DNA from 4 places in the Citrobacter freundii complex sp. 2025EL-00176 genome. Region 4 is predicted to be linked to each of the others. Evidence: predicted binding sites of a transcription regulator. Region 4 holds the regulator's gene; each other region holds the start of a gene.
The links. Region 4 encodes CRP, which controls carbon source genes, mostly activating them, when cyclic AMP is high. Its sites were predicted from a motif close to ATGTGANNNNNNTCACAT; they were not measured.

Region 1 (7,319 bases), on a different contig from region 4:
CAAATTCCGTTGGATAACAACGGACAGTTGGTACTGAATAACAAAGCGTAAAATAGCATTATCCTGAACATTAGCCCCCCATTCGCTCAGGCTGGGGGGCTTTTTTTATCAGAAGGTTAAGGCGTAGTTCAGACCAAAGGTACGTCCCCGGCCCTTGTATTCATACAGTGACGGGCTGCCATAAGTTGGGCTGTACAGCAGTGGCGCACGTTGTCCCCATAGCGTGGTGTACTCCTCATTCAGCAGGTTTTCCACGCTGAAGGTCAGTTTACCTAACGGGAGCTGGTAGCTGCCGATAAAGTCCATGGTGTTATAGCCGTCCAGCTTATTGCCACTGGCGTCGCTCAGATCAAATGTTTGCTGGCTCTGTACGCGCAACGACCACGGTTCAGGCGCCCAGCCGACCCATGCGGTTGCTTTAGATGGCGAAGCCAGAGTGACATCCCATTTCTGCCATTTACCGTTTTGTTTCACTTCGGATTTAATGACGTTGAAGTTGCTGCCCAGACTCCAGTCGGTATCGGCGATGAAATAATCTACCGCGCCTTCCAGACCATAAATCCGGCGATCGTCGGGTTGTACGTTTATGGTCATATCACTGCGGTTGATAACGATCGATTTATCCGAAGTGGAGTAATAAGCAGCCAGTTGCGTACGCAGGTTATCGCCCGTGTAACGCCATCCCAGTTCGTACGAGTTAACTTTAATCCCCTCCAGACGTGAATCCGCCACGTTGACGCTGCGCTGGAGCTGGTAATGATCGCCAACCAGAGAATAGGTGCCGTTACCGTAATATTTCCCCGGGTCCGGAAGCTCCACGCCCTGAGAGAAGTTAAACCAGGTTTGCTGGCGCTCAGTCAGGTGGGCGAGGATCCCGGCGTTAAACAGGAAGTTATCGTAATCGGTTTTGCCGCCCGGAATGGTATCGGCGGAGTTTGCAACGCCGGTCGCGATGCCCTGCTGTTGGGCATAGCCAACGAAATCATCAACCCTGTTTTCGGTCCATTGATAGCGCACGCCGCCGCTGAGGGTAAAGATGTCGTTTATGTCATAGCTATTTTGCAGGAAAGGCGCGAAGTTGGTGATGCTGTAACCAGGATAACGTCCGGTAGTATAGGCGGTACGGTTGTCCATGCCGCCGGAGGGCAGAGAGTAAGCCAGATCGAAGAATTTCTGATTGGAGTCGAAGGTTTCATGATCGGCATCGATGCCCCATGTCAATTCCCAGTCATTCATCACCTGGCTGTTGAGGGTGATTTTTGCGCCAAACTGGTCGGTATCCTGCTGTGAGGCGGAGAAACTGGTGACCTTGCCTTTGCTCAATGTGGGGAAGGGGTAGAACTTAAGGGATTCGTCGCGGTAATAGATTTGACTGACCAGGTTCTGACCAAAGAAATCTGCATCTGAATATTGCAGGCTGATCAGATGGCGCTCGGTGCCGGGAATACGATCGGAGTTCAGTCCGCTGCTGGTATACGCTTTACCGTTTCCGGTCACGGCGGACATGTTCTCGCCGAGATCCAGCCCGTAATCGTCATCCCCCTGGCTCTTGTAATACTGGGTAACCAGTTGCAATTGACGGTTGTCATCCAGCTCAATCGTCCCGGTGCCCATCACGTCCAGACGATCGGAATGCTGCAGGCCGGTTTGGGTGTTATCCAGCAGCAGAGCATCGTGGTTGCCATCATACCAACCGCCAAACCGTTGATACGCGACGGACATACGACCGGATGCGCGATCGGTTCCTCCGCTCACCGCGGCGGCGACGCGTTCGTCATGATCGTTACTGTTATTAAACCCGCTTTTACTGCCCAGTTCGAGTTCGACTTCACGCTCAGGCTGACCTTTTTTGGTGACGATGTTGATCAAACCGCCGGTACTCCCTCCGCCATACAAGGATGTGGCGCCTGAGATGACTTCAATATGCGCAATATTAAACGGGTCAATGGAGTCAAGTTGCCGGCTGTCGGTGCGGGAAGAATTCAGACGGACGCCGTCTATCAATACGACTATGGCGCGACCGCGCATGTTCATGCCGTAGTTGGTTCGTCCCTGACTGCTGACATCAATTCCGGGGATTAACTGAGCAAGAACATCCTTGAACTCTTTGCCACCCTGAACTTGCTGTTCAATTTCGCTTCCTTCAATAACCCAGGTCGTTTGCGCCATTTCTGCCACGGTGCGTTGGCTACGGTTAGCGCTGACGATGAGATTCTCTTCCTCCGCCGCAATGGCCGGTAGGGTTAAAGATAATAAGAGCGGATTGAGCACCCAGAGACGCTTATGCATTTGTATTCCTTTTAAAAAAGTCGGTCTGTTTTTGTTATTGCGGTAGAGAAACCGATAGTTACATTGGGAAACAGGTGTTAAAACAAATGCGAATATTGCTGATAATAATTGTCGTTATCAATACATTTTTTAAAAAAGATCTGCTAATGCGATGAAAACAATAAGGAATGAAGGGGTATTGGTACAAATAAACCGAGGGCTTTTAGCCCCCGGCAGTGTCATCTGTTCGTGGAAGAGAGAGGAAAGGACTAAGCTTTGATGAGTTCGGGCCACAGCCGCAGGGTGGTATGTGCGATCTGCATCAGTTTCTCAAATGACGCACCTTCACGGGCGCTAATCGACATACCCTGTAAAATGCAGTTCAGATATTCGGCCAGCTTTTGCACGTCGCAGTGGGCCGGAATTTCGTCCCGCTGCTGGCGCTGACGAAGGAACTGGGTGAGCGTCTGTTCCTGCATCGCATGGCGTGATTTCACCGTGTGGGCGATCTCGCGGGAAGAGGCCGCCAGCGTAGCGGACGTATTAATCATAAAACATCCTGCCGGAGTATCTTTACTGGTAAAGCAGGTCGCTATGGCGGTGAAATAGTCTTCCAGTGCGGACTCCAGGCTTTTTTCCTCACAAAACAGCTGGGCTTCGTGTTTCGCCGCAAAGCGCGTGATATAGCGGTCCAGCACGGCACGAAACAACCCTTCCTTGTTGGTAAACTCCGCATACAGCGTGGGCGCTTTGGCACCGGTTGCTTCCACGAGATCGGCGAGCGATGTCGCTTCATATCCGTGCTGCCAGAAGAGTGTCATGGCCTTATCAAGCGCGGCTTCCCTGTCGAACACTTTTGGTCGGCCACGGCTTTTTTTTGCACAACCTGTCGTTTCAGTTGTCATGGCGCCGATGTACCTTAGTTGGGTTTATTGAATAACCATTATAAAAATATTCCCCCCCACACTCCAGCGGATTAGCGATAAAAATAATTTATAGCTATTAGCATGAAAAATAAGGTCTTTATGTTTTATATAACGATCATTATAAAAAAATGTTGACGTGTGACCTGGATCACATCTATGATTTACCTATCGATCGTTAAGTTAATACTTACGACACCCATTCATCTGCAAAAGGTCACTATTATGAAAAACGTAAAAACTCTGTTTGTTGCTGCTGTTCTTAGCTCACTGTCATTTGCAAGCTTTGCCGCTGTTGAAGTTCAGGCCACGCCTGCAGGTCAACAGAAAGTCGGTACTATCTCTGCAAATGCGGGGACGAACTTAGGTTCTCTGGAAGATCAACTGGCGCAGAAAGCGGATGAGATGGGCGCGAAATCGTTCCGTATTACTTCCGTTACCGGTCCTAACACCCTTCACGGGACTGCCGTTATCTACAAATAAGATTTAACCCATCGCAATGCCACTGCGAGTTAAATAAAAAACCCCCGCGGAATAAAATCCAGCGGGGGTTTTTTTATGCGTAACGTTTACATCGGTTGCTGAGCCACGTCGTGATGACGGGTCACATCGACCGGCATGCCTGAGCGAATTTCCATCGCATGTTCCATGACGGCAGGATCCGTTTGCGCCGCATTTTTAAAGGTCTGCATTGCGGCGTTCAACACGATCGGCAGCAGTTGCGGGTCGTCATTGATCTTTTCAGACAGCGGCTGGTGTACTTCCACCAGCCGCACGCCGTTAGGTTCGACAGAGGCTTTGATCGGCGTGTTAATGATATTGACTTTGGTTCCTGGCTTCACTTGACGGAACAGGGTTTCGATATCACCGTCGCGCAGACGAATACAGCCAGAACTGACGCGCATGCCGATGCCAAAATCAGCATTGGTGCCGTGCAGCAGATAAACGCCGCCGTATGCGGCTAAGCGAATCGCGTGATGGCCCATCGGGTTATCTGGCCCGGCAGGGACAACGGCAGGAAGATCGATGCCGTTTGCCTTATAGCGCGCGCGGATGTTTGCCGTAGGCGTCCAGGTGGGGTTGGCGCGTTTATCGGAAATGGTGGTTACCATGGTGGGGGTCAGCGTATCACCGCCTAACTGGCCAATGCCAATAGGATATACGGTCACCGAATTTGTCCCGGGCTGGTAATAATAAAGACGCAGCTCGGCGAGATTGATGACAATGCCTTCGCGTGGTGCATCCGGTAACAGAGTTTGCAATGGGATAGTCAAAACGCTGCCAGGGCGCGGTACGAAAGGATCAACGCCGGGGTTGGCCTGTAGCAGCGCTAAAAAGCCGACGTTGTATTTTTTCGCAATCGCTTCGAGAGAACCGCCATTGTCTTCGACAACGTGAACGGCATTCTGTCCCACCAGGCGGCTTCCCGGCGGCGGCAGCGGCCAGGTGTTTGCCTGAGCCGGAAGTGCTAACGCAAAGGTCGCTGCAAGCGTAAAAAACGCTAACCAGCGAGAGAGTCGTTTATTGTTTAACATCACCATAAATCCATTGTTTTTACGTGGTTTTTATTATGTAAAAGTAAACAGGAATTATGGCCGTTTGCTGTGTCGGGAAGTGCAGGGAAGTGCAAAGAGTTTGTAAATTCAGGCCGGGAGAGCTGTGTGCGCTCCCGGCCTGTTCACTATGCTACGGCATTTTCTTCAAGCTGGCGCATAAACTGGCGTACCCAGTCGATTCGCGTTTTGCGCTCGCCCAGATCCTGCATGAATTTTAGCCGGGTTGGACCGTCCAGACGGAAGTGCTGCGGCTGTTTTTGCAGTAAACCAATCAGCCAGACCGGGTTGACGTGGTTTTTCTCGGCAAACTCAATCGTGCCGCCTTTTTCATTGCCTTCAAGCTTTCTGATGCCAAGTTTCTGCGCCTGTTGGCGTAAGCGGGCAATATCCAGCAACGTACGGGCCGGATCGGGCAACAGACCAAAACGGTCTATCAGCTCGACCTTAATTTCTTCCAGCTCGTTTTCGCCTTTCGCACTGGCAATACGCTTGTAGAACGACAGTCGCGTGTTGACATCGGGAATATAGTCGTCCGGCAGCAATGACGGCATGCGCAGTTCAACTTCGGTTTGCTGGCTGGTGAGATCTTCCAGCGACGGTTCGCGTCCCTCTTTGAGCGCATCGACAGCATTTTCCAGCAGTTCCATATATAGCGAGAAGCCGATGCTTTCCATGGAACCACTCTGATCTTCACCCAGCAGTTCCCCGGCGCCGCGAATTTCGAGGTCGTGGGTCGCCAGCGCAAAGCCCGCGCCCAAATCTTCCAGCGAGGCGATGGCTTCCAGACGCTTTTGCGCGTCGGTGGTCATCGCTTTTGGATGCGGCGTCAGCAGCCAGGCGTACGCCTGATGGTGCGAGCGTCCCACACGGCCACGCAACTGGTGCAATTGCGCTAAACCAAAATGATCGGCGCGTTCGATGATAATGGTGTTGGCGGTCGGAATGTCGATCCCGGTTTCGATAATGGTAGTACACACCAGCACGTTAAAACGCTGATGGTGGAAATCATTCATCACGCGTTCCAGTTCGCGTTCGCGCATTTGACCGTGGCCGATACCAATACGCGCTTCCGGCACCAGTTCCGCTAATCGGTCAGCGGTTTTCTGGATATTTTCGACGTCGTTAAACAGATAATAAACTTGCCCTCCGCGCAGAACTTCACGCAGGATAGCCTCGCGAACCACCAGATTGTCGTACTCGCGCACAAAGGTTTTCACCGCCAGACGACGGGCAGGAGGCGTGGCGATGATCGACAGATCGCGCATGCCGCTCATCGCCATATTGAGCGTACGCGGAATAGGCGTTGCCGTCAGCGTCAGGATATCGACATCCGCGCGCATTGCTTTGATGCGCTCTTTATGACGAACGCCAAAACGGTGCTCTTCATCGACAATCAACAGACCCAGATCTTTTAGCTTCACGTCCGCTTGCAGCAGTTTGTGGGTGCCGATAAGAATATCGATTTTACCCTCGGCAACCTGCTCCAGAATTTGCGCTTGCTCCTTGGCGCTACGAAAACGGGACAGCATCTCGATGCGTACCGGCCAGTTGGCAAAGCGGTCGCGGAAGTTGTCGAAGTGCTGCTGCGCGAGCAGGGTGGTCGGAACCAGTACGGCAACCTGCTTGTGGTTCTCTACGGCGAGGAAGGCGGCACGCATCGCGACTTCGGTTTTACCAAAGCCGACGTCGCCGCACACCAGACGATCCATGGCCAGCGGCTGACACATATCGCTGAGGACCGCGTTGATCGCCTGCGCCTGATCGGGCGTAGTTTCAAACGGGAAGCTGTCGCAAAACAGCTGGTACTGCTCACGGTCATGCTTAAAGGCAAAGCCTTCTTTCGCCGCCCGCTGAGCATAGATATCCAACAGTTCTGCCGCGACATCGCGCACCTTCTCAGCGGCTTTCTGGCGGGCACGAGACCAGGCATCGCCGCCCAGTTTATGTAGCGGCGCATTTTCTTCCGCGCCACCAGCGTAGCGGCTGATCAGGTGCAACGATGACACAGGCACGTACAGTTTGGCGTCGTTGGCGTAGGTGAGCATCAGGTACTCGCCGGTGATACCGCCCGCTTCCAGCGTGGTCATCCCGGCATAACGGCCAACGCCGTGCTCCAGGTGCACCACCGGTTGACCTGGATGCAGTTCTGCGAGGTTGCGAATTAACGTATCTGGATTGATGGTGCGACGAGAATCCTGGCGGCGGCGCGCCACGCGTTCCCCGAGCAGATCGCTTTCACAAATCAGCGCCAGGTTGCGTTTGCTATCAATGAAGCCGTGTTCGGCTGCGCCAATCATCAGATAGCGGCCATTGTCGATGGCTTCGTCGAGACGCAGTATGCGCTTCGGCGCGATTTTGATACGGGCGAGCAGTTCGCCGAGCGCTTCGCGACGACCTTCACTTTCAACCGAGAAAATCACCGGACCGGTGAAGGCTTCAAGAAATTTACGTAACGCATCTAACGGTGCTTTTTGCTGCGCCTGAACCGCGATATCTGGCAACTTCTGGAAGCCGAGGTTAGTATTTGCGGCTTTGTTCGCCAGTGTCTCGGTTTTCAGTTGAACGCGCGGCC
Region 2 (7,319 bases), on a different contig from region 4:
GCCAACTGGTTTAATCAGCCGCTGAACGTCGACTTTTCCACGACCGAAGGGGCCAAAGCCTATCAGGTGGCGGTGAATCTGCAAGGCGACTGGCAGCCTAACCGTATGGGGATTTTGCCGAAGCAGGTGAACGATGCGTTAAGCGGCAGTATGGCGTGGAATGGCAAGGTAGGCATCAATCTTCCGTACCATGCCGGGGCGACCTACGACATTGCGTTAAAGAGTGACCTGAAGAATGTAAGTAGTCACTTACCCGCTCCACTGAATAAGGCGGCCGGTGAGGCGCTGCCGGTAAATATTAAGGCGAACGGCAATCTGCGCAGCTTTGATCTTACCGGTAATGCAGGGAGTATGAATCACTTCAACAGCCACTGGCTGCTGAATCAGAAGCTGACCCTTGACCGCGCTATCTGGACGTCTGAAAGCCGCACTGTGCCCGCGTTACCCGATCAGCAAGGCATTGAGCTTAATCTTCCCCCTATGGACGGTGCGCAATGGCTGGCATTGTTCCAGAAAGGTGCTGCGGATAACGTTGGCTCGAACGCCAACTTCCCACAGCGCATCACGGTGCGTACGCCATCGTTATCCCTGGGGGGGCAGCAGTGGAATAATTTGAGTATCGTGTCTGAGCCTTCGGGCAACGGTTCCAGCGTGCAGGCGCAGGGGCGCGAGATTAACGCCACGCTGGCTATGCGCAATAACGCCCCGTGGCTGGCGAACATTAAATACCTCTATTACAACCCGAGCGCCGCAAAGCCGTCTCCCGGCACAGCGCCAGCGTCGCCTTTCTCTACCATCAATAACGTCAGCTTCCGTGGCTGGCCGGATGTTCAGCTCCGCTGTGCAGAGTGTTGGCTGTGGGGACAGAAATATGGGCGTATTGATGCCGATGTGGCGATCAAAGGCGATACGCTGTCGTTGAGCAACGGTCTGTTGGATACCGGCTTTGCCAGACTGACTGCCGATGGCGAATGGGTGAATGTGCCGGGTAAAGAGCGTACGTCACTGAAGGGAAAACTGAACGGCAACAAAATTGACTCTGCCGCCAGTTTCTTTGGCGTATCGACGCCGATTCGTAACTCTTCGTTCAATGTGGAGTACGACCTGCACTGGCGTAATCCACCGTGGGATCCGGACGAAGCGTCGCTGAATGGGATTTTGCGTACCCGATTGGGCAAAGGTGAGCTTACCGAACTCAGTACCGGCCATGCGGGGCAACTGTTACGCCTGTTAAGCTTTGACGCGTTGCTACGTAAACTGCGCTTTGATTTTAGCGATACCTTCAGTGAAGGCTTCTATTTCGACTCCATTCGCAGCACGGCGTGGATTAAAGATGGCGTGATGCATACCGACGACACGTTGGTGGACGGCCTGGAAGCTGACATCGCGATGAAAGGCTCGGTGAATCTGGTACGCCGTGAACTGGATATGGAAGCGGTTGTCGCACCTGAAATTTCTGCCACCGTTGGGGTTGCCGCCGCGTTCGCCGTTAACCCGATTGTCGGCGCGGCGGTGTTTGCCGCCAGTAAGGTTCTGGGACCGCTGTGGAGTAAAGTTTCGATTCTGCGTTACCGTATCACCGGTCCGGTTGATAAGCCGCAGATTAACGAAGTTCTGCGTCAGCCGCGCAAAGAAAGCCAGCAATGATTTGACGGGGGCAACTAATTGCCCCAATCTCAGTACATAGTATTGCCGGATGGAGCAGCGCTTATCCGGCCTACAGTAGCCTAACAACGTAGGCCGGATAAGGCGTTTTTGCCGCCATCCGGCAGAATTAAATGAGTAACCAAAACGATGAGTCTGAACCTGGTAAGTGAACAATTGCTAGCGGCGAATGGCCTGAAACATCAGGATCTGTTTGCCATCCTGGGCCAACTGGCCGAACGCCGTCTCGATTACGGCGATCTCTATTTTCAGTCGAGCTATCACGAATCCTGGGTTTTAGAAGACCGCATCATTAAAGATGGTTCTTACAATATCGATCAGGGTGTTGGCGTGCGCGCCATCAGCGGCGAAAAAACGGGGTTTGCCTATGCAGACCAGATTAGCCTGCTGGCGCTGGAGCAAAGTGCGCATGCTGCCCGGACTATTGTGCGCGACAGCGGTGATGGCAAAGTAAAAACGCTGGGGGCGGTAGAGCATCAGGCGCTTTACACTTCGGTCGATCCGTTACAGAGCATGAGCCGCGAAGAGAAGCTGGATATTCTGCGTCGCGTTGACAGCGTTGCACGGGCTGCCGACAAGCGCGTTCAGGAAGTAACCGCCAGCCTGACCGGAGTTTATGAGCTGATTCTGGTGGCGGCGACCGACGGTACGTTGGCCGCGGATGTCCGTCCACTGGTGCGTTTGTCCGTCAGCGTACAGGTCGAAGAAGACGGTAAACGTGAGCGCGGCGCGAGCGGTGGCGGTGGTCGCTTTGGCTATGACTATTTCCTTGGCGATCTCGATGGTGACGTTCGTGCCGACGCGTGGGCGAAAGAGGCCGTACGCATGGCGCTGGTCAATCTCTCGGCGGTAGCTGCGCCGGCAGGTACGTTACCGGTGGTACTCGGCGCTGGCTGGCCTGGCGTTCTGCTGCACGAAGCGGTCGGTCATGGTCTGGAAGGCGACTTTAACCGCCGTGGCACCTCGGTATTTAGCGGCCATATGGGTGAACTGGTCGCGTCAGAACTGTGTACCGTTGTGGATGATGGCACCATGGCGGACCGTCGTGGTTCCGTGGCTATTGATGATGAAGGTACGCCGGGCCAGTATAACGTGCTGATCGAAAACGGTATTCTCAAAGGCTACATGCAGGACAAACTGAATGCGCGCCTGATGGGTGTGGCACCCACGGGTAACGGACGCCGTGAATCTTACGCTCATCTGCCGATGCCGCGTATGACCAACACCTATATGCTGCCAGGGAAGTCCACGCCGCAGGAAATTATCGAATCTGTTGAATACGGTATTTATGCGCCTAACTTTGGCGGCGGCCAGGTGGATATCACCTCCGGGAAATTTGTGTTCTCAACGTCCGAAGCGTATCTGATTGAAAACGGTAAAGTGACCAAACCGGTAAAAGGCGCGACGCTGATTGGCTCCGGTATCGAAGCGATGCAGCAAATTTCGATGGTGGGTAACGACTTGAAACTGGATAACGGCGTAGGCGTTTGTGGGAAAGAAGGCCAGAGCCTGCCGGTTGGCGTGGGTCAGCCGACGCTGAAGGTCGATAATTTGACGGTCGGCGGCACCGCATAACATCATGATCCAGGCCCGATAAGCGTCAACGCCATCGGGCATCTTGCCGGATGCGGCGTCAACGTCTTATCCGGCCTGCACTCTTTTTATTTTTCTTTTCCCCGGCCATACATTCCCTGGAACAGGTGCGCCACATCGACAAAATAGTCGGTCAGATAATTAATCACCACCTGCACTTTGAGCGGTAACTTATCTTTCTCGGTATACAGGGCGTAGACCGGACGCGGATCTGACTGGTAGCGGGGGAGCAGGATCTCCACATCACCATGATTGATCTCATTGATCACCCACATCAGCGGCACATAAGCAATGCCGGCACCTGCGGCCAGCCAACGCACCAGCGTCATCGGATCGTTGGTGACGAAGCGTCCCTCTGGAATCAGGCGGGTAGAGATCCCCTCCGGGGCGATAAGCTCGAATTCATTATCCGGGCGAACGCTGTATTCCAGCCATGAGTGGTTGCTAAGATCGGCTGGTTTTTCCGGAGCGCCAAACTGGGCGAGATAGCTTTTAGCGGCGCAGACCACCATCGGCATGGCCCCCAGACGACGTGAAAACAGGCTAGAGTCTTGTAACGCGCCGACGCGGATAACCACATCCAGGCCATCGGCAATTAAATCCGGTGCCGGGATGCCGGTGACCAGATTTACCGTCAGACCGGGGTACTCTTTCAGCATTTTCGCCGTCAGCCCGGCGAGGACATTTTGTGCCATGGTTGAAGAACAGCCAATACGCAACGTGCCGATGGGGGTGTTATTAAAGGCATACAGCTGCTCATGAACATCCTGCGCTTCGTGCAGCATGCGACGGCAGCCCTGATAATAAATTTTACCGGCTTCGGTTAGCCCAATGCTGCGCGTACTGCGGTTTAGCAGCTTTACCTGTAGTTCATCTTCCAGTTTAGAGACCGTCTGGCTTATCGATGAAACGCTCATTTGTAGCTGTCTTGCGGCGGCGGTGAAGGAGCCCAGTTCGACAACTTTGGCGAACACCGACATACGTTTTAATCGTTCCATTATTCACTCTGGCTTAAAAGTGATTTAGATCACATAATATAGATAACAGCATAACAGTTACGTTAATATATTATTATTCAAATAACGGCTATGTCGCTCTCGCCTGGCTCATCCTTGCCCTTCTCTGCGGTGACATACGCTAGAAAATCTATCACCTGCACTCTCTTAAGTTACCAAGGTCAACATGAGTCTGTTTCCCGTTATCGTGGTGTTTGGTCTGTCCTTCCCACCGATTTTTTTCGAATTGCTTTTGTCACTGGCGATTTTCTGGCTGGTGCGCCGGGTGCTGGTTCCCACTGGCATCTATGATTTTGTCTGGCATCCGGCTCTGTTTAACACCGCGCTGTATTGCTGCCTGTTCTATTTAATAACGCGCCTGTTCGTTTGAGGTTGAAGTGAAAACACTAACAAGAAAAATCTCCCGCACGGCCATTACCGTCATCCTGGTCGTTCTTGCATTCATCGCTATTTTTCGCGCATGGGTGTTCTACACCGAGTCGCCGTGGACGCGTGATGCGCGTTTCAGCGCAGATGTCGTCGCCATTGCGCCGGACGTTGCGGGTCTTATTTCCAACGTTAACGTCCATGATAACCAACTGGTGAAAAAGGATCAGGTCCTGTTTACCATCGACCAGCCGCGCTATAAAAAAGCCCTCGAACAGGCCGAAGCCGACGTCTCGTATTACCAGGTTCTGGCGCAGGAAAAACGTCAGGAAGCCGGTCGTCGTAACCGTCTGGGCGTGCAGGCCATGTCTCGTGAAGAGATTGATCAGTCTAACAACGTACTGCAAACCGTATTACACCAGTTGGCGAAGGCGCAAGCGACCCGCGATCTGGCAAAATTGGATCTTGAACGTACCGTTATTCGTGCGCCTGCGGATGGCTGGGTGACTAACCTGAATGTCTACAGCGGCGAATTTATTACCCGCGGCTCCACGGCGGTAGCGCTGGTAAAGCAGCACTCGTTCTATGTCCTGGCATATATGGAAGAAACCAAGCTGGAAGGCGTACGCCCTGGATATCGCGCTGAAATTACCCCGCTTGGAAGCAATAATGTGTTGAAGGGTACCGTTGATAGCGTGGCGGCTGGCGTAACGAATGCCAGCAGCACGCGGGACGCAAAAGGTATGGCGACCATTGATTCCAATCTTGAATGGGTCCGTCTGGCACAGCGTGTGCCGGTGCGCATTCGTCTTGATGAACAGCAAGGAACCCTGTGGCCAGCCGGGACGACGGCTACTGTTGTTATCACCGGTAAACAGGATCGCGATGCCAGTCAGGAATCCTTCTTCCGTAAAATGGCGCACCGCCTGCGCGAGTTTGGTTAATTGCGATGGGTATTTTTTCCATTGCCAACCAGCACATCCGCTTCGCGGTAAAACTGGCGTGCGCGATTGTCCTGGCGCTGTTCGTTGGTTTTCACTTTCAGCTTGAGACCCCGCGCTGGGCGGTGTTGACCGCGGCAATTGTGGCAGCTGGCCCGGCTTTTGCCGCCGGTGGGGAACCCTATTCAGGCGCCATCCGCTATCGCGGGATGCTGCGTATCGTCGGGACATTTATTGGCTGTATTGCCGCACTGATCATTATTATCAGCATGATCCGCGCCCCGTTATTGATGATTCTGGTGTGCTGTATCTGGGCCGGTTTTTGTACCTGGATCTCGTCGCTAGTGAAGATCGAGAATTCCTATGCCTGGGGGCTTTCGGGCTATACGGCGCTGATCATCGTCATTACTATCCAGGCAGAACCGCTGTTGACGCCGCAATTTGCGCTCGAACGTTGCAGCGAGATTGTGATGGGGATTGTCTGCGCCATTGTTGCCGATCTGCTCTTTTCGCCCCGCTCGGTGAAACAGGAAATTGATGTCGAACTGGACAGCCTGCTGGTGGCGCAGTATCAGCTAATGCAGTTGTGTATAAAGCATGGCGACAGTGAAGAAGTGGACAAAGCCTGGGGCGATTTAGTCCGTCGCACGGCGGCGCTGGAGGGGATGCGCAGCAACCTTAATATGGAGTCTTCACGTTGGGTGCGTGCTAATCGCAGGCTCAAAGCATTGAACACGCTGTCGCTCACGCTTATTACTCAATCCTGTGAAACCTACCTTATTCAAAATACCCGCCCGGAACTGATCACCGACACCTTCCGCGAGTTGTTCGATACGCCGGTTGAAACGGTGCAGGATGTCCATAAACAGTTGAAGCGGATGCGTCGGGTGATTGTCTGGACCGGCGAGCGTGAAACACCGGTTACGATTTATAGCTGGGCAGGTGCGGCGACGCGCTACCTGCTGCTGAAACGCGGTGTGGTGAGTAATACAAAAATTAGCGCGACGGAAGAAGAGATCCTACAAGGCGAGCCGTTGGTGAAAGTTGAATCAGCCGAACGTCACCATGCGATGGTCAACTTCTGGCGCACCACCCTTTCCTGTGTGCTGGGAACTTTGTTCTGGCTGTGGACCGGCTGGACATCCGGCAGCGGCGCGATGGTGATGATTGCGGTCGTCACCTCGCTGGCAATGCGCTTGCCGAACCCTCGGATGGTGGCGATAGATTTTATCTACGGTACGTTGGCGGCATTACCGCTCGGCGCGCTCTATTTTCTGGTGATAATCCCCAATACGCAGCAAAGTATGCTGCTGTTGTGTCTGAGCCTGGCAGTGCTGGGATTCTTTCTGGGAATTGAGGTGCAGAAACGGCGACTGGGATCGATGGGGGCGCTGGCCAGTACTATTAATATTATCGTGCTGGATAACCCAATGACCTTCCACTTTAGCCAGTTTCTTGACAGTGCGTTGGGGCAGATTGTTGGTTGTGTGCTGGCGTTTCTCGTCATTCTGCTGGTGCGTGATAACTCGCGTGACAGAACCGGTCGCGTGTTGCTCAACCAGTTTGTCTCCGCAGCGGTTTCGGCAATGACCACCAACGTGGTTCGTCGTAAAGAAAACCACCTTCCGGCGCTTTATCAGCAGTTGTTTTTACTGATGAACAAATTCCCCGGCGACCTGGCGAAGTTTCGCCTGGCGCTGACAATGATTATCGCGCATCAGCGTCTGCGCGATGCGCC
Region 3 (7,319 bases), on a different contig from region 4:
CTACAAGACCCGTTTACGCTAACAAAACGCGCTCAATATTGTTGCAGCCCAGCGCCTTCAGGGTGGCGGAGGTCGCATCCCACTGGATTAACGGCGCATCGGCTTTTTCAGCCAGCACCGCGCGCTGAATGTCCGGATAGTCATAACCGTTCAGATTCAGCAGGTTTAACGCGCCTTGCAGCGGTGGGAGAGTTGGGTTAAAGGCGGCGTTCTCAGCATAGCTACCGCTAAAAATTTGCCCGTCTTTACACTCGAGCGCCACGCCGCTTGGCGATTTGCTGTACGGCATATGACATCTGTTGGCGGCGGTAATTGCCGCCTGGGTCAGCGCATCGCCCTGTAGCGCGAAGCCGTGATCCTGGTCGTCCATCAGCAGCGTTTTAATCTCCAGATCTTTCGGGCCGAAAGCATCTGGCAGATAATCGCGCAGCACGTGTGGTTCGCGCCCCGGCAGATGAATACGTAAATCCAACCCGCTGTTCAGTTCGTTCATAAACTGGCGGCAGTGGCCGCAAGGGGTGTAGTTAACGGTGATGGCGGCGAGGCCTTTTTCACCGCGCAGCCAGGCGTGGCTGATGGCGCTTTGCTCGGCATGAACGGTTTGCTGCATTGTTGCGCCCAGGAACTCCATGTTCCCACCGAAGTACCAGGTGCCGCTAATGCCGCGAGAGATCGCGCCCACGTTGAAGTTGGAAAGCGGGGTTCGTGCGCAGGCCGCAGCCAGCGGCAGCAGAGCGAATGCCAGCGCGTCTTCGTCCAGTCCCGATTCGCGTTTCAGCAAAGAGACCTGCTCAGCAGTCAGCATGGCGGGGAAATGCGCATCCGCCAGAACAGGAGCCAGGGCTGATTGCAAGTTATCCGCGAGTTGGGCAAAAGCAGTTTGAAAACGTGGATGCATGGCGATGCCTCATAACAATGTAATGGAATCGTAGTTTACGGGCCTGTTACGGCTTTATATGTGATCCAAATCTCATTGTGTGTGCAACTTATGAAACTTAAATGAAAAATGTGCAACGCATCGCAAATAAATAACCAAAAAGTGAAGGTTAGCCGACCACTGCCAGAATAACCGGGAACAGAAACGGGGCGACCAACGAGGTGATAATGCCGCAAATGACCAGCGCCAGAGAGCTAAACGCGCCTTCCTGATAATCCAGTTCTGCGCAACGCGCGGTACCCAGGGCGTGTGAAGCGGTACCCATTGCCAGTCCTCGCGCGGCCTTCGTGCGAATGCGCATGGCATTGAGCAAAGTATGACCAAACACCGCCCCGAGAATGCCGACGAAAATGACGCACACCGCGCTGATGGCCGGAATACCGCCAATACTGCCTCCCACCGCCATAGCGATAGGTGTGGTGACAGATTTCGGCATGATTGACGCAGCAATTTCCGGCGATGCGCCCATCAACAGGGCGATTGTTGTGCCGGTAACCATCGCCACGACGCTCCCGGCAAAGCAGATAGCGATAATCGATTTCCAGCGTGCGCGAATTTGGTGCAGCTGTTCGTATAACGGATAGGCCAGCGCGACCACGGCAGGTTGCAGTAAATCGTTTAGCACCTCACTGCCTTTGAAATAGTGATCGTAGGGAATTCCGGTCAGCATCAGAATGGGAATAATCACCACCATCGCGACCAGCAGTGGATTCAGCAACGGCATTTTAAAGCGTGCTGCCAGCTTACGTGCGCCAAAGAACACCGCGAGAGTAAGGGGTAACGACCACCAGATATACGTCATCATTCTTTAGACCCTTTTTGGCCAACGATTTTGCGTTCACCGTGTACAAGGTGCGAGCTCCAGCTCACCACGAGGAAAACAACCAGCGTACTGATGGTGCATGACACCACCACCGGGCCAAATTGTGCGCGGAGTAAATCAAAGTACTGCATGATTCCCACGCCAATCGGGACAAATAACAGGGCCATGTAGCGAATCAGGACGTAACAGCCAGGATTAACCCATTTTGCCGGTAATACCTGCAATGCCAGTAAGACAAACAGAATCAGCATGCCGATGATGCTGCCCGGAATAGTGATCGGCAGCAGCGAAGCGATAAAAATACCTGCATAGAGGCAGGCATAGATCAGGACGAATGCGCGCAAGTATTGCCAGATAATGTTCAGTGATTTGCTCATAATTGAAACCCTTGACGAGACTGATTCATCATACAATTAAACTTCAAAACGTGCTACCGATCACATCATGAATTCTAAGCATAGAGGAAATAGACATCTGGAACATTGCGCAAATGACCGCCTAAACCTGCGCCAGGTAATACAAAAAACGATTCAGGGCGGTGGTGGGCGTTTCATTGTTGCGCCAGAATACGCCTACGCTGCCTTTTTGTTCAATCTTCGGCAGATTCAGGATAGCCAGTTGTCCCTGGGCGGCATAACGCTGTGCCAGACGCAGAGAAAGAATAGAAACCATGTCGCTACTTTGCAGCAGGTTGGTGCTGACGTTTATCGACGCTGATTCAATGGTGTTTTCCGGCAGCATTACGCCATTATCGACCAGCGCGTTGTCAATGCTAATCCGAATGGGGGTGCCTGTCGGCCACACAATCCAGCGCCAGTTAGCCAGATCGTTCCAGGTGAGCAGGGGATATTTAGCCAGCGGATGGTCGGGGCGGGCGACAAAACAGACCGGCTCGGTATAGAGCACCTGGTAATTGAGCGGCAGTTGAAGCGCCCGGCCGCCAACGCGACCGACGACGACATCCACCGAACCCGCCAGCAGATCGTGCAGTAACGGGGTCATCACTTTCTCTTCAATATTGAGATGCAGAGTGGGTAGCTCCGTAAGCAAACCCAGTATTGCCTGTGAAACGCAGTCGGTCGCCACCGGCGAGCAGCCAATCTTCAGACTTCCCACCAGACCGCCTTGCTTGAAACGGGCAATTTCATACTGCGAACGCTCCATATCATTGATCAGGCGCTGAGCATGTTGCAGCAACAGCTTGCCACCTTCCGAGGGGCGTAAGCCTTTACTATGTCGTTCAAAGAGCGTGATGCCAATCTCATCTTCGAGCTGTGATAACCATTTGGACAACGCTGGCTGGGTGATATTCATCATCCGGGCGACGTGAGTCAAATTTCCCTGTTCCCCAAGCGCGACCAGCGTTTGCAGGTGTTGCAACTTCAGTTTCTGCGCCCAGTTAGCCATTTGCTATAACCTCCAGGTTATGCCTCTGCATGAAAAGCCATTGTACATTTCATCTCCAAAGATACAAAGTCGCAACATACCTAAAACAAAACAGACATCTACTCTACCTGCACTGAGGCATTCACTATGACTCAACAACGTGATCTACAAGCACTGATCGATTCCGCCCCCGTCGGCAAGACGCAGTGGCGCGTGATTATTTGCTGTTTCCTGGTCGTCATGCTCGACGGTTTTGATACCGCGGCGATTGGTTTTATCGCTCCCGATATACGCACTCACTGGCAATTGACTGCCGGGGATCTGGCGCCGCTTTTTGGCGCAGGACTGCTGGGGCTAACTGCGGGCGCGTTGCTCTGCGGCCCGCTGTCCGATCGTTTTGGCCGTAAACGAGTGATTGAGCTTTGCGTGGCGCTGTTTGGCGCGCTGAGTCTGATCTCCGCTTTTTCGCCCGATCTGCAAACGCTGGTTATTTTGCGTTTCCTTACCGGGTTAGGTCTGGGCGGCGCAATGCCTAATACCATCACCATGACGTCGGAATACCTGCCTGCCCGTCGACGTGGCGCCTTGGTCACCATGATGTTCTGCGGCTTTACGCTCGGATCGGCTATGGGCGGCATCGTCAGCGCTCAACTGGTGTCGGTTATTGGTTGGCACGGCATTCTGGTGCTGGGCGGCGTTTTGCCGCTCATGCTGTTTGTCGCCCTGCTGTTTGCGCTACCGGAATCCCCGCGCTGGCAGGTTCGTCGCCAGCTACCGCAAAACGTGATTGCCAGAACCGTCAGCGCGATTACCCGCGAACGTTATGACGATACCCATTTTTATCTCAACGAGGGCGCAGCGATTGCCAAAGGCAGTATCCGCCAGCTGTTCGTCGGGCGACAACTGCCCATTACCCTGATGTTATGGGTGGTGTTCTTTATGAGCCTGCTGATCATTTATCTGCTCTCCAGTTGGATGCCAACGCTGCTTAACCATCGCGGAATCGACCTGCAACACGCTTCCTGGGTAACCGCGGCCTTCCAGATTGGCGGAACGTTAGGCGCGCTGGCGCTGGGCGTACTGATGGATAAATACAATCCTTTTCGCGTGCTGGCAGTGAGCTATGCGCTGGGTGCGGTGTGTATCGTCATGATTGGCCTGAGCGAAAACGGTCTGTGGCTGATGGCGTTGGCGATTTTTGGCACCGGCATCGGGATTAGCGGTTCTCAGGTTGGTCTCAATGCGTTAACCGCCACCCTTTATCCGACGCAAAGCCGTGCGACGGGCGTCAGTTGGTCTAATGCCATTGGCCGCTGCGGCGCGATTGTCGGTTCGCTTTCTGGCGGCGTGATGATGGCGATGAATTTCTCGTTCGATAACCTGTTTTTCATTATTGCCGTTCCGGCGGCCATCAGCGCGGTGATGCTTACGCTGCTGACGGTTGTTGTTCGCCAGTCGGCCTCTGTCCCTGACGCCTTGCCACGCGCAGGCATCGTGAACGAATAAGGAGAATCCCTATGTCTGAACTGAATCAGGAAGTTAAGAACAGCCGCCAGCAGTTTTACCAGCATATTTCCGGGCAGAATCTGACCCCGCTGTGGGAGTCGCTGCATCGTCTGGTGCCGCCAACGCCGAACGCGCATTGCGCGCCTGCGTACTGGAACTATCAGGAGATCCGCCCGCTGCTGCTGGAAAGCGGCGATCTGATTGGCGCGAAAGAGGCGATTCGCCGCGTGCTGGTGCTGGAAAACCCAACGCTGCGCGGACAGTCATCAATCACCCCAACGCTGTATGCCGGGTTACAGCTGATTATGCCGGGTGAGGTTGCGCCGAGCCACCGTCATAATCAGTCTGCGCTGCGCTTTATTGTCGAAGGGAAAGGGGCATTTACCGCCGTGGATGGCGAGCGTACTCAGATGCATGAAGGCGATTTTATTCTGACGCCGCAGTGGCGCTGGCACGATCACGGCAATCCGGGTACGGAGCCGGTGGTGTGGCTGGATGGTCTGGATCTGCCGCTGGTGAATCTGCTGGGCTGTGGCTTTGCGGAAGACTACCCGGAGGATCAGCAGCCGGTCACGCGCAAGGAAGGGGATTACTTACCGCGCTATGCGGCCAATATGCTGCCGCTGCGTCATCAGAAGGGCAACTCATCGCCTATTTTCAACTATCGCTACGATCGTAGCCGTGAAGCACTGCATGACCTGACCCGCCTGGGTGAGGCCGATGAGTGGGACGGTTACAAGATGCGCTACGTTAACCCGGTAACCGGCGGTTATCCCATGCCGTCAATGGGGACCTTCCTGCAATTGTTGCCAAAAGGCTTTTCTTCACGGATGGCGCGTACCACTGACAGCACTATCTACCATGTGGTGGAAGGAAGCGGGCAGGTCACCATCGGCAACGAAACCTTCAATTTTTCGCCAAAAGATATCTTCGTGGTGCCGACCTGGCACGGTGTGTCGTTCCAGGCCAGCGAAGATGCCGTCTTATTCAGTTTTTCGGACAGACCGGTTCAGGAAGCGCTGGGGTTGTTCCGTGAAGCACGCTATTAATTTGGGAGAGAGAAAATGACGCAATACGTATTCGAACCACAAGCGCCTGTTACCGTTCCGGTGGTTGGCAGTGATGAACAATTTCCCGTGCGCCGCGTTTACTGCGTGGGCCGAAACTATGCCGCACACGCGCGTGAAATGGGCTTTGACCCGGATCGCGAACCGCCGTTCTTCTTCTGTAAACCTGCCGACGCGGTGGTTCCGGTGGCGGCTGGTCAAACCCTTGAACTGCCTTATCCATCGCAAACCGATAACTATCACTATGAGATAGAGCTGGTGGTGGCGATTGGTAAAAAGGGCAGCGATATACCGCTGGAAAACGCGCACGAATATATCTGGGGCTATGCCACCGGTCTGGATATGACCCGTCGCGACAGGCAGATGGAGATGCGCCAGATGGGGCGTCCGTGGGAAATCGGCAAAGCGTTTGATCTCTCTGCGCCCATCGCGCCGCTGCATAAAGCCAGTGAAAGCTTGGATGTTAACAATGCGCCTATCTGGCTGCAGGTTAACGGCGACGATCATCAGCGGAGCGATATTCGCCACCTTATCTGGTCTGTGAATGAAACCATCAGCTATCTGTCCGGATTTTTCGAACTGCAGCCGGGCGATTTGATCTACACCGGTACCCCGGAAGGCGTGGGGGCGGTAGTGAAAGGCGATGTGATCACCGGCAACGTAGACGGTTTAACCCCCATCGCCGTGAAGATTGTCTGAGGTGGATGATGAAGCTGTACAGTTTCTTTAATAGCTCTGCGTCATATCGCGTGCGTATTGCGCTGGCGCTGAAGGGGCTCGATTTCCAGACGGTGGGCGTCAACATTCGCATCGGTCAGCAGAACGAACTGGCCTATCGGCGGATGAATCCGCTGGGGCTGGTGCCGACGCTGGTAACCGACGACGGAGAATCGCTTGGACAATCGCTGGCGATAACCGACTGGCTGGATGGCCACTTTCCGCAGTCGCCGCTGCTGCCTGCTGACTTCCCGATGCGCAGTCGGGTGCTGGAAATTGTCTATGCCATCGCCTGTGATATCCATCCAGTGAATAACATGCGGGTGCTGCGCTACCTGAGCGACGAGTTAAAGATCAGTGAAGAGGATAAAAAACGCTGGTATGCGCACTGGATCCAGCAAGGGTTAAGCGCAGTGGAACAGATGCTGCGCCAGAGTCATTCGGGGGCGTTCTGCGTGGGGGATGCGCCGACGCTGGCGGATTGCTGCCTGATCCCGCAATGGGCGAACGCCCTGCGTATGGGCTGCGATTTGAGCGCATATCCACGCTGTAAGGCGGTCTATGATGCCTGTACCCAGCTTCCGACGTTTATCGCCGCCGCGCCCGAGAACCAACAAGACAAAATTCCAGCCTGATAAGGAGAACGACAATGGCTAAAGTGACACGCGCAATTATCGTGGGTGGTGGGATTGGCGGCGCGGCGACCGCGTTATCGCTGGCCCGTCAGGGAATCAAAGTGATGTTGCTGGAGAAAGCGCATGAGATTGGTGAAATTGGCGCGGGCATTCAGCTCGGACCAAACGCGTTCTCTGCGCTCGACAGCCTTGGTGTGGGAGAGGTTGCCCGCCAGCGCGCCGTTTTTACCGATCATATCACCATGATG
Region 4 (7,319 bases):
GCGCTTCCTGAAAGGCACGCAACAGCCGTTTGTATTCATTATTGTGATGCGCCGACAGCATATGCATTTGCTGGTAGCACTGGGTAATCAGATCCACCGCTTTTTGTTGACGAACCAGCAACGGAGGCAGCGCTTTTTCTGGATCGGCATGCTGGGTCAGCAGACTGTACTTGGCCTCACAGTAATCGGCTAATTCGCGGTACAACAGGCTGAGCGATTCGCGCAGCGGCTGCTCACGCCACATCCAGAACCAGAACCAGTTGAACAGACCGTACCACAACGTACCCAGTGCATAGATCAGCAATGGCTCCCAGACGGGCATGTTCCCGGCAAGGCTTAGCGTGAAAATTGCCGCGATGAGTGAGGCTGGCAGCAGTCGCGCATGCAGCGGGCTTAGCTCGGCGGTTACGCCAAGAATCAGCGTCAGGCCGGTGAGGATGAGCGGCAGCGGTATAGCTTGCGCCAGCAGTAACTGCATGATCAGGCTGCAACCGGCAAACAGCGACGCGCCAATAACTAAACGTTTGAAAAAACGTTTATGCGGGGTATCAAGACCGGCAATATTGCAACAAGCAGGTACGAGGGAAAACAGAAGCCCCAGATGAAGCTGACCAATGATAAGACCGACAGCCACAGGTAAACACAGCACCAGGGTCTGTCGTAGTGCGTAGTTGATCTCGGGGTGATAAATCAGTCTTCGCCACATCGGAGCAAACAAAAATGGCGCGCTACCGGGTAGCGCGCCATTTCGACGGGATTAACGCGTGCCGTAAACGACAATGGTCTTACCGTGAGCGGAGATCAGGTTCTGATCTTCCAGCATCTTCAGAATACGACCAACGGTCTCACGGGAGCAGCCAACGATCTGGCCGATTTCCTGACGGGTGATTTTAATCTGCATACCGTCCGGGTGAGTCATCGCGTCAGGCTGTTTTGCCAGATTCAGCAGAGTCTGGGCAATACGACCGGTGACGTCGAGGAAGGCAAGGTTGCCTACTTTTTCAGACGTGACCTGCAGGCGACGAGCCATCTGAGAAGACAGGCGCATCAGAATATCCGGGTTGACCTGGATTAATTGGCGAAATTTTTTGTAGGAAATTTCAGCGACTTCACATGCGGTTTTGGCCCGTACCCAAGCGCTACGTTCCTGGCCTTCTTCAAAGAGGCCTAATTCACCAATAAAATCGCCCTGATTCAGATAAGAAAGGATCATTTCTTTCCCTTCTTCATCTTTGATCAGCACTGCCACTGAGCCTTTAACGATGTAATACAACGTTTCCGCTTTTTCACCCTGGTGAATCAGCGTGCTCTTCGATGGGTACTTATGAATATGGCAATGAGACAAGAACCATTCGAGAGTCGGGTCTGTTTGCGGTTTGCCAAGCACCATGCGCGGTTATCCTCTGTTATAAGCTGTCTCCAGAGCCAGAAAACGACGCTGCCTCTGGGTTTGCAAAAATGTGCTTCCCGCTACCTGGGAAGGGGGCTACTAAAAATAGACTGCAGCCTGTAATGTGATGTCCTCTGCATACATGCAGTACGTCAATGTATTACTGTAGCATCCTGACTGTTTTAGCATAGCTTTCGCCGTGTGTCTCCTGGTGTCTCGCTTCAGCATGACGCAGGTCGCCTTCCGTTGCGAGAATTGTTATGTACGCGTAATCTGTCAGGAAAATTGAAACATTGGAGTTACGAAATATGCAAGCGCGTGTAAAGTGGGTTGAGGGGTTAACCTTCCTCGGAGAGTCCGCCTCTGGCCACCAAATTTTGATGGACGGTAACTCCGGTGATAAAGCGCCGAGCCCGATGGAAATGGTATTAATGGCCGCGGGTGGTTGTAGCGCGATCGATGTGGTGTCGATCCTGCAAAAGGGACGTCAGGATGTGACCAACTGCGAAGTGAAACTCACCTCTGAGCGCCGTGAAGAAGCGCCGCGTTTGTTTACCCACATCAATCTGCATTTCATCGTCACCGGCCACGATCTGAAAGATGCGTCGGTCTCCCGTGCCGTCGATCTCTCGGCGGAAAAATATTGTTCTGTGGCATTGATGCTGGAAAAAGCGGTGAATATTACCCACTCCTATGAAGTGGTTGCTGCGTAACACATGACGCCGGATGGCGGCGTGGCCTTATCCGGCCTACAGAACGATACTGATTTGTAGGCCCGATAAGCGTAGCGCCATCGGGCACATCCCATACATCACTCTATCTTTTTGCCTTCCATCAGACGCTGGACCAGCGGCAGCATAATCAATTCCATCGCCAGACCCATTTTGCCGCCAGGCACGACTAATGTATTGATGTGGGAAATGAATGAGCCTTGCAGCATGGCCAGAAGCCACGGAAAGTCGATCCCTTCCAGATTGCGAAAATGAATCACCACAAAGCTTTCGTCCAGCGACGGAATACTCTTGGCTGCAAAAGGGTTTGAGGTATCGACGGTGGGCACGCGCTGAAAGTTAATGTGCGTACGGGAAAACTGCGGCGTGATGTAATTGATGTAATCGTCCATTGAGCGCACAACCGAGTCCATCACCGCTTCACGCGAGTGTCCACGCTCGCTGGTATCGCGGGTCAGCTTCTGGATCCATTCCAGGTTAACGATCGGCACCACGCCGACCAGAAGATCGACATGCCGGGCCACATTTTGCTGTGGAGTGACGACGCCGCCGTGTAGCCCTTCATAGAACAGGACATCCGTCGGTTCAGGCAATGGCTGCCAGGGGGTAAACGTCCCCGGAACCTGGTTCCACGGTACGGCTTCATCGTAGGTATGCAGATATTTGCGCGACTGACCTGTTCCCGTCTGGCCGTATTCAATGAAGGTTTGTTCCAGCAGACCAAAGTCATTGGCTTCAGGACCGAAATAGCTGATATGCCGCCCGGCATCGCGCGCTTTGCGAATCGCCATGTCCATTTCCGGACGGGTATAGCGATGAAAACTGTCACCTTCCACCTCGGCGGCGCGCAGATTTAACTGCGCGAAAATTTTACGAAACGCGAGGCTGGTGGTGGTGGTCCCCGCGCCGCTGGATCCTGTTACCGCAATCACCGGATGTTTGGCAGACATAACAACTCCATGAATTGGTTGATTTTTTATTATAGTCGGCCGTCGGCTACGGATTACTCGTGAATCTGCTTCCTCGGCATGATGTTGACCGTTTCATGCAGTTCGGACCACACCAGCACGGCTTCACCTGATTGTAGTTGGCGTTTGACGTCGGCGACTTTTTGTTCGAGCGAGCGTTCATGTTCACCATAATCGGTGCCTTCGCGCAAGACAAAGCTTTCAATCAGATTGTCCAGCGCGTCCGGGGAGATGTCTTGCCAGGGGATAATCATGATGACGCCTCCAGATACGTTGTCAGCCAGTCGGGAATTCTGGATTCCAGCCACATCTCAGGGCGGCGCAGCGTGCCGCCAATAAAGCCGACGTGTCCGCCGTGTTCAGTCAACTGATACTCCACCTGTGAGGGCAGGTTTTCCGGTTCAGGGATCACGTGATGATCCATAAACGGATCGTCCTTGGCATGGATAATCAGCGTCGGTTTGGCGATCTGATTAAGCAATGGCATGGCGCTACACTGGCGATAATAGTCTATAGCATCGGCAAAACCGTGGATTTTGGCGGTGATCAGATCGTCAAAATCACGAATGCGACGCAGGGATTTCAACTGGGTCAGACTCACCGGCAGCGAACCCGGGTAGGCCTGTAGCTTACGCGAGGCGTTAGCTTTCAACAGATTGAGCAGATAGCGCTGGTAGACGCGTGAGAACCCCTTCTCCATATGGTAACTACAGGCTTCCAGCACGAAAGGCGCAGAGACAATAACCGCTGCATCAATGGGAATGTCGTTGCCTTCTTTGGCCAGCAGGCAGGCCAGCATGTTCCCGCCGAGTGAATAGCCTACCGCCGCGGTCGGCACACGACCAAACTCACGCTCCAGCCAATGTAAAAACCAGGTGCCATCTTCTGTTTCACCAGAATGATAAATACGGTTGAGACGATTTGGCTCGCCGCTGCAGCCGCGAAAATGCATCACCACGCCCAGCCAGCCGCGCTTTTGCGCTGCTTCAATCAGGCCATGTGCGTACGGGCTGTTCAGACTGCCTTCCAGACCGTGAAAAACCACCAGGCGCGGTTTGTGCTTCGCCTGTTGCGGATCTTCACTCCACGCCAGATCGACAAAGTCACCGTCGGGTAATTCCAGACGCTGCCAGTGGGCGTCGAACTTCACCTTACGGCGAATTAAACGCGGCAGCATTGTCTGCAAATGGCGGTTACTGATACCGCGCATCGGGCGGAATTCTCGCGAATCATCAGTAGGTGGGATCATTTCTGTGGACGTGATTTCAACCATAACACCAGAGCAATTAATAATCGGAAAGAATAACTATACCGCGCGCAGCGTCTGCGGGTTAGCCAATATGTGATTTTGTCGCTAGTCAGTCAGCAGATTACGCGAGAAAAGATGAAAATCGACGTCGGGCTTTCGTCGCCACAGGCGAGCTTTACGCGTCCCTGTCGCCACGCTTTCTCCGGTATCTTCAAACATTCCTGACGCTTCAAAGCGGCGAATCAGACTTTTACGCTGGATCGACTGACCGAGGATCACCTCAGTGGCTTCGAGCAGTTGCCCATGGGTAAATGTCTCCGGCAAGCAGTATACAGGCAGTAATGAGTACATCGTTTTTTGCCGTAAGCGATGCAGTGCCGCCGCAATGATGTCTCCGTGGTCGAACGCGAGGGAATAACTTTTCAGCTCATCAACCGGCACCCAACGGGCATTGCTGACGCTGGCGATGTGCGGCGCACAGTCTACCCAGGCGATTAGCGCAAACCAGGAGATCGTCAGACTCCAGCCGCGCGGGTCGCGATCCGGGCCGGAAAAGGTATCCAGTTGTTCCAGCCACGAAGGCAAAACACCTGTTTTTTCAGTGAGCTTGCGTAGCGCTGTGGCACGAGTGGAATCATCGTGCTCGATATCAATGAAGCCACCTGGTAATCCCCAACGCCCTTTTTGCGGCTGGTTTGCACGTTCAACCAGTAATACGCACAGCGCCTGTTGATGCAGGGTAAACAACACGCTATCGACCGTCACCAGAGGTGAGGGAAAGCGGCGGGCATCGTATTGATTCAGGTAGTCGGCTTCGGTGGTCATAAAATACTCACGATGATTTGCAACGCCCACAAGTGTACCAGCCCAATACTGGGGGGCAAGGTTCGTTTTTTCTTATTATTTATCAGATGATTATGTCGCGCCCTAAAAATAATGCATTTTGTGCTTGCTTAATATGTGTCTTAGGGACACTATTAATTGTGTCGAAGGGACACAATTAAGGGGTAAGCGTGATGAGCATAAAACTGACACTAACGTTGGACGACCAGAGCTACGGAGTGACACACGGTGTTTTTCCTGATGGCGCCGTCTGGTTGAAGGTTACTGAAGCATTACCAACCTTTGCTCGCCTGATGCGCATTCGCGCGACGGCGATGCGCGACATGAACGACTTTATGCTGCTGGCGCAACTGGTGGAGGCGGTTCGCCATCAAACGGATGTGCTGGTCAGCCATCTCGAGCTTCCCTGGTTGCCGTGGGCGCGACAGGATCGCCATATGGCAGCGGGTGACAGCTTTGCGCTGAAAGTCTTTGCCAGCCAGCTTAATACACTGCAATTCGATAAGGTGAAGGTGCTCGATCCACACAGCGACGCGGCTGCGGCAGCTATCGATAATTTTGTGGCGATTTCACAAGAGACTTGCCTGTTGCACAGCGCGACCTTGCAGCGCAAGTTCCAGCAAAAAGCGCTAATGCTGGTCGCCCCCGATGCCGGTGCGCTGAAGAAAATTGATGCCGTTGCCAGAGCGGTCGGTGCAGCGGAGTACGCCGTCCTGAGTAAAAAACGCGATGTAGCAAGCGGTAAGCTGACGGGATTTGCTTTAGTGGCCGGAGACGTCAGAGGCCGGGATATGCTGATTGTTGACGACCTGTGTGATGCCGGCGGTACGTTCATCGGCTCTGCGCAGGTACTCCGTGATGCTGGCGCCCGTAGCGTCAGCCTGTATGTCACCCACGGTCTTTTCACTAAGGGCGTCGAACATCTGTTTGCGAACGGTATTGATGCTATCTACACCACCACCTCTTTCGCTGCTCCGGCGCTGGAACATCCGCAGCTTGATCTTATCGACATTGACGCGATTTACCGCGCCTGAGGGAGATACTGATTATGAAAATGAACCCGATTCTGGCTATCGACGGCTACAAAGTTTCTCACCGCGTACAGTATCCGCAAGGAACCCGCCGCGTGTATTCGAACTTTACCCCGCGCAGCGATCGCTTTTTCTCCTCGCCGTTGGCGGATGGCAAACTGGTGTTTTTTGGTCTGCAAGGTTTTCTGCAGTGGTTTCTGGTTGATCTGTTTAACGAGGCGTTCTTTGCCCGTCCGGAAGACGAGGTGGTCAACGAATACAAACAGGTCATGGACAGCTATCTCGGCAAAGATGCGGTAGCGGTTGATCATATCCGCGCCCTGCATCAGTTGGGCTATCTGCCGCTGCACATCAAAGCGCTGGATGAAGGCAGCAAAGTGCCGATGGCGGTGCCCGTTTTAACTATCATCAACACCCAACCTGAGTTTTTCTGGTTGGTGAATTACCTGGAGACCGTGCTGTCGGCAGAACTGTGGAAGGCGTCAACAAACGCCACAATTGCCCATCACTATCGTAAAATCTGCGCACGCTGGGCACAGAAAACCTGTAGCGACCTGACGCACCTCGACTTCCAGTGCCATGACTTTTCGTTTCGCGGTATGGCCGGATTGCAGGACACCATGCAGGCGGGCAGCGGCCACTTGTTGAGTTTTAAAGGCACTGACAGCATTCCGTCGCTTCTCTACGCCCGGGATTATTATACCGACGGCGAGCCCTATTTTATTGGCGCCAGCATTCCGGCGACCGAGCACAGCGTGATGTGTATGGGGGAACGTGAACATGAGATCGAAACCTTCCGCCGCCTGATTGCCGATCTCTACCCGCAGGGATTTGTGTCGATTGTCTCTGATACGTGGGATTACTGGCAGGTGCTGACGGAATATACCCGCGAACTGAAAAACATCATTCTGGCGCGAGAGGGACGGGTGGTTTTTCGCCCGGATAGCGGTAATCCGGTTGAGATCCTGTGCGGTACTGGCGCGGATGAGGATACACGAGCCGATCGTACGGCACAGGAGAAAGGCTCTGTGGAGGTGCTGTGGGAGATATTTGGCGGCAAGGTTAACGCCAAAGGCTACAAGGTGCTCGACCCACATGTGGGGCTGA

Region 1: a site for CRP is predicted at 3,331-3,348, ahead of bhsA (multiple stress resistance protein BhsA). Genes of this name have one in related genera too.
Region 2: a site for CRP is predicted at 4,274-4,291, ahead of aaeR (HTH-type transcriptional activator AaeR). Genes of this name have one in related genera too.
Region 3: a site for CRP is predicted at 957-974, ahead of cdd (cytidine deaminase). Genes of this name have one in related genera too.

Annotation. Positions count from the first base shown of each region.
Region 1 covers NZ_JBRYHT010000001.1:513,946-521,264, forward strand. The annotation lists gene ACVXHP_RS02535 (glycine zipper 2TM domain-containing protein) at 1-51, shown strand, start outside; gene ACVXHP_RS02540 (TonB-dependent siderophore receptor) at 109-2,289, opposite strand; gene comR (TetR family copper-responsive transcriptional repressor ComR) at 2,538-3,173, opposite strand; gene bhsA (multiple stress resistance protein BhsA) at 3,417-3,674, shown strand; gene ldtC (L,D-transpeptidase LdtC) at 3,761-4,726, opposite strand; gene mfd (transcription-repair coupling factor) at 4,873-7,319, opposite strand, start outside.
Region 2 covers NZ_JBRYHT010000003.1:32,433-39,751, forward strand. The annotation lists gene yhdP (AsmA2 domain-containing protein YhdP) at 1-1,647, shown strand, start outside; gene tldD (metalloprotease TldD) at 1,795-3,240, shown strand; gene aaeR (HTH-type transcriptional activator AaeR) at 3,327-4,256, opposite strand; gene aaeX (p-hydroxybenzoic acid efflux pump operon protein AaeX) at 4,441-4,644, shown strand; gene aaeA (p-hydroxybenzoic acid efflux pump subunit AaeA) at 4,652-5,584, shown strand; gene aaeB (p-hydroxybenzoic acid efflux pump subunit AaeB) at 5,590-7,319, shown strand, end outside.
Region 3 covers NZ_JBRYHT010000002.1:271,059-278,377, reverse strand. The annotation lists gene cdd (cytidine deaminase) at 14-898, opposite strand; gene ACVXHP_RS08425 (CidB/LrgB family autolysis modulator) at 1,047-1,742, opposite strand; gene ACVXHP_RS08420 (CidA/LrgA family protein) at 1,739-2,137, opposite strand; gene ACVXHP_RS08415 (LysR substrate-binding domain-containing protein) at 2,259-3,167, opposite strand; gene mhbT (3-hydroxybenzoate transporter MhbT) at 3,294-4,652, shown strand; gene gtdA (gentisate 1,2-dioxygenase) at 4,664-5,701, shown strand; gene ACVXHP_RS08400 (fumarylacetoacetate hydrolase family protein) at 5,717-6,418, shown strand; gene maiA (maleylacetoacetate isomerase) at 6,427-7,071, shown strand; gene ACVXHP_RS08390 (3-hydroxybenzoate 6-monooxygenase) at 7,086-7,319, shown strand, end outside.
Region 4 covers NZ_JBRYHT010000008.1:60,094-67,412, reverse strand. The annotation lists gene ACVXHP_RS16095 (YccS/YhfK family putative transporter) at 1-706, opposite strand, end outside; gene crp (cAMP-activated global transcriptional regulator CRP) at 758-1,390, opposite strand; gene ACVXHP_RS16085 (OsmC family protein) at 1,699-2,103, shown strand; gene ACVXHP_RS16080 (phosphoribulokinase) at 2,202-3,071, opposite strand; gene ACVXHP_RS16075 (YheU family protein) at 3,125-3,343, opposite strand; partial or broken gene ACVXHP_RS16070 (hydrolase) at 3,340-4,399, opposite strand; gene ACVXHP_RS16065 (NUDIX hydrolase) at 4,444-5,163, opposite strand; gene prs (ribose-phosphate diphosphokinase) at 5,355-6,215, shown strand; gene ACVXHP_RS16055 (nicotinate phosphoribosyltransferase) at 6,230-7,319, shown strand, end outside.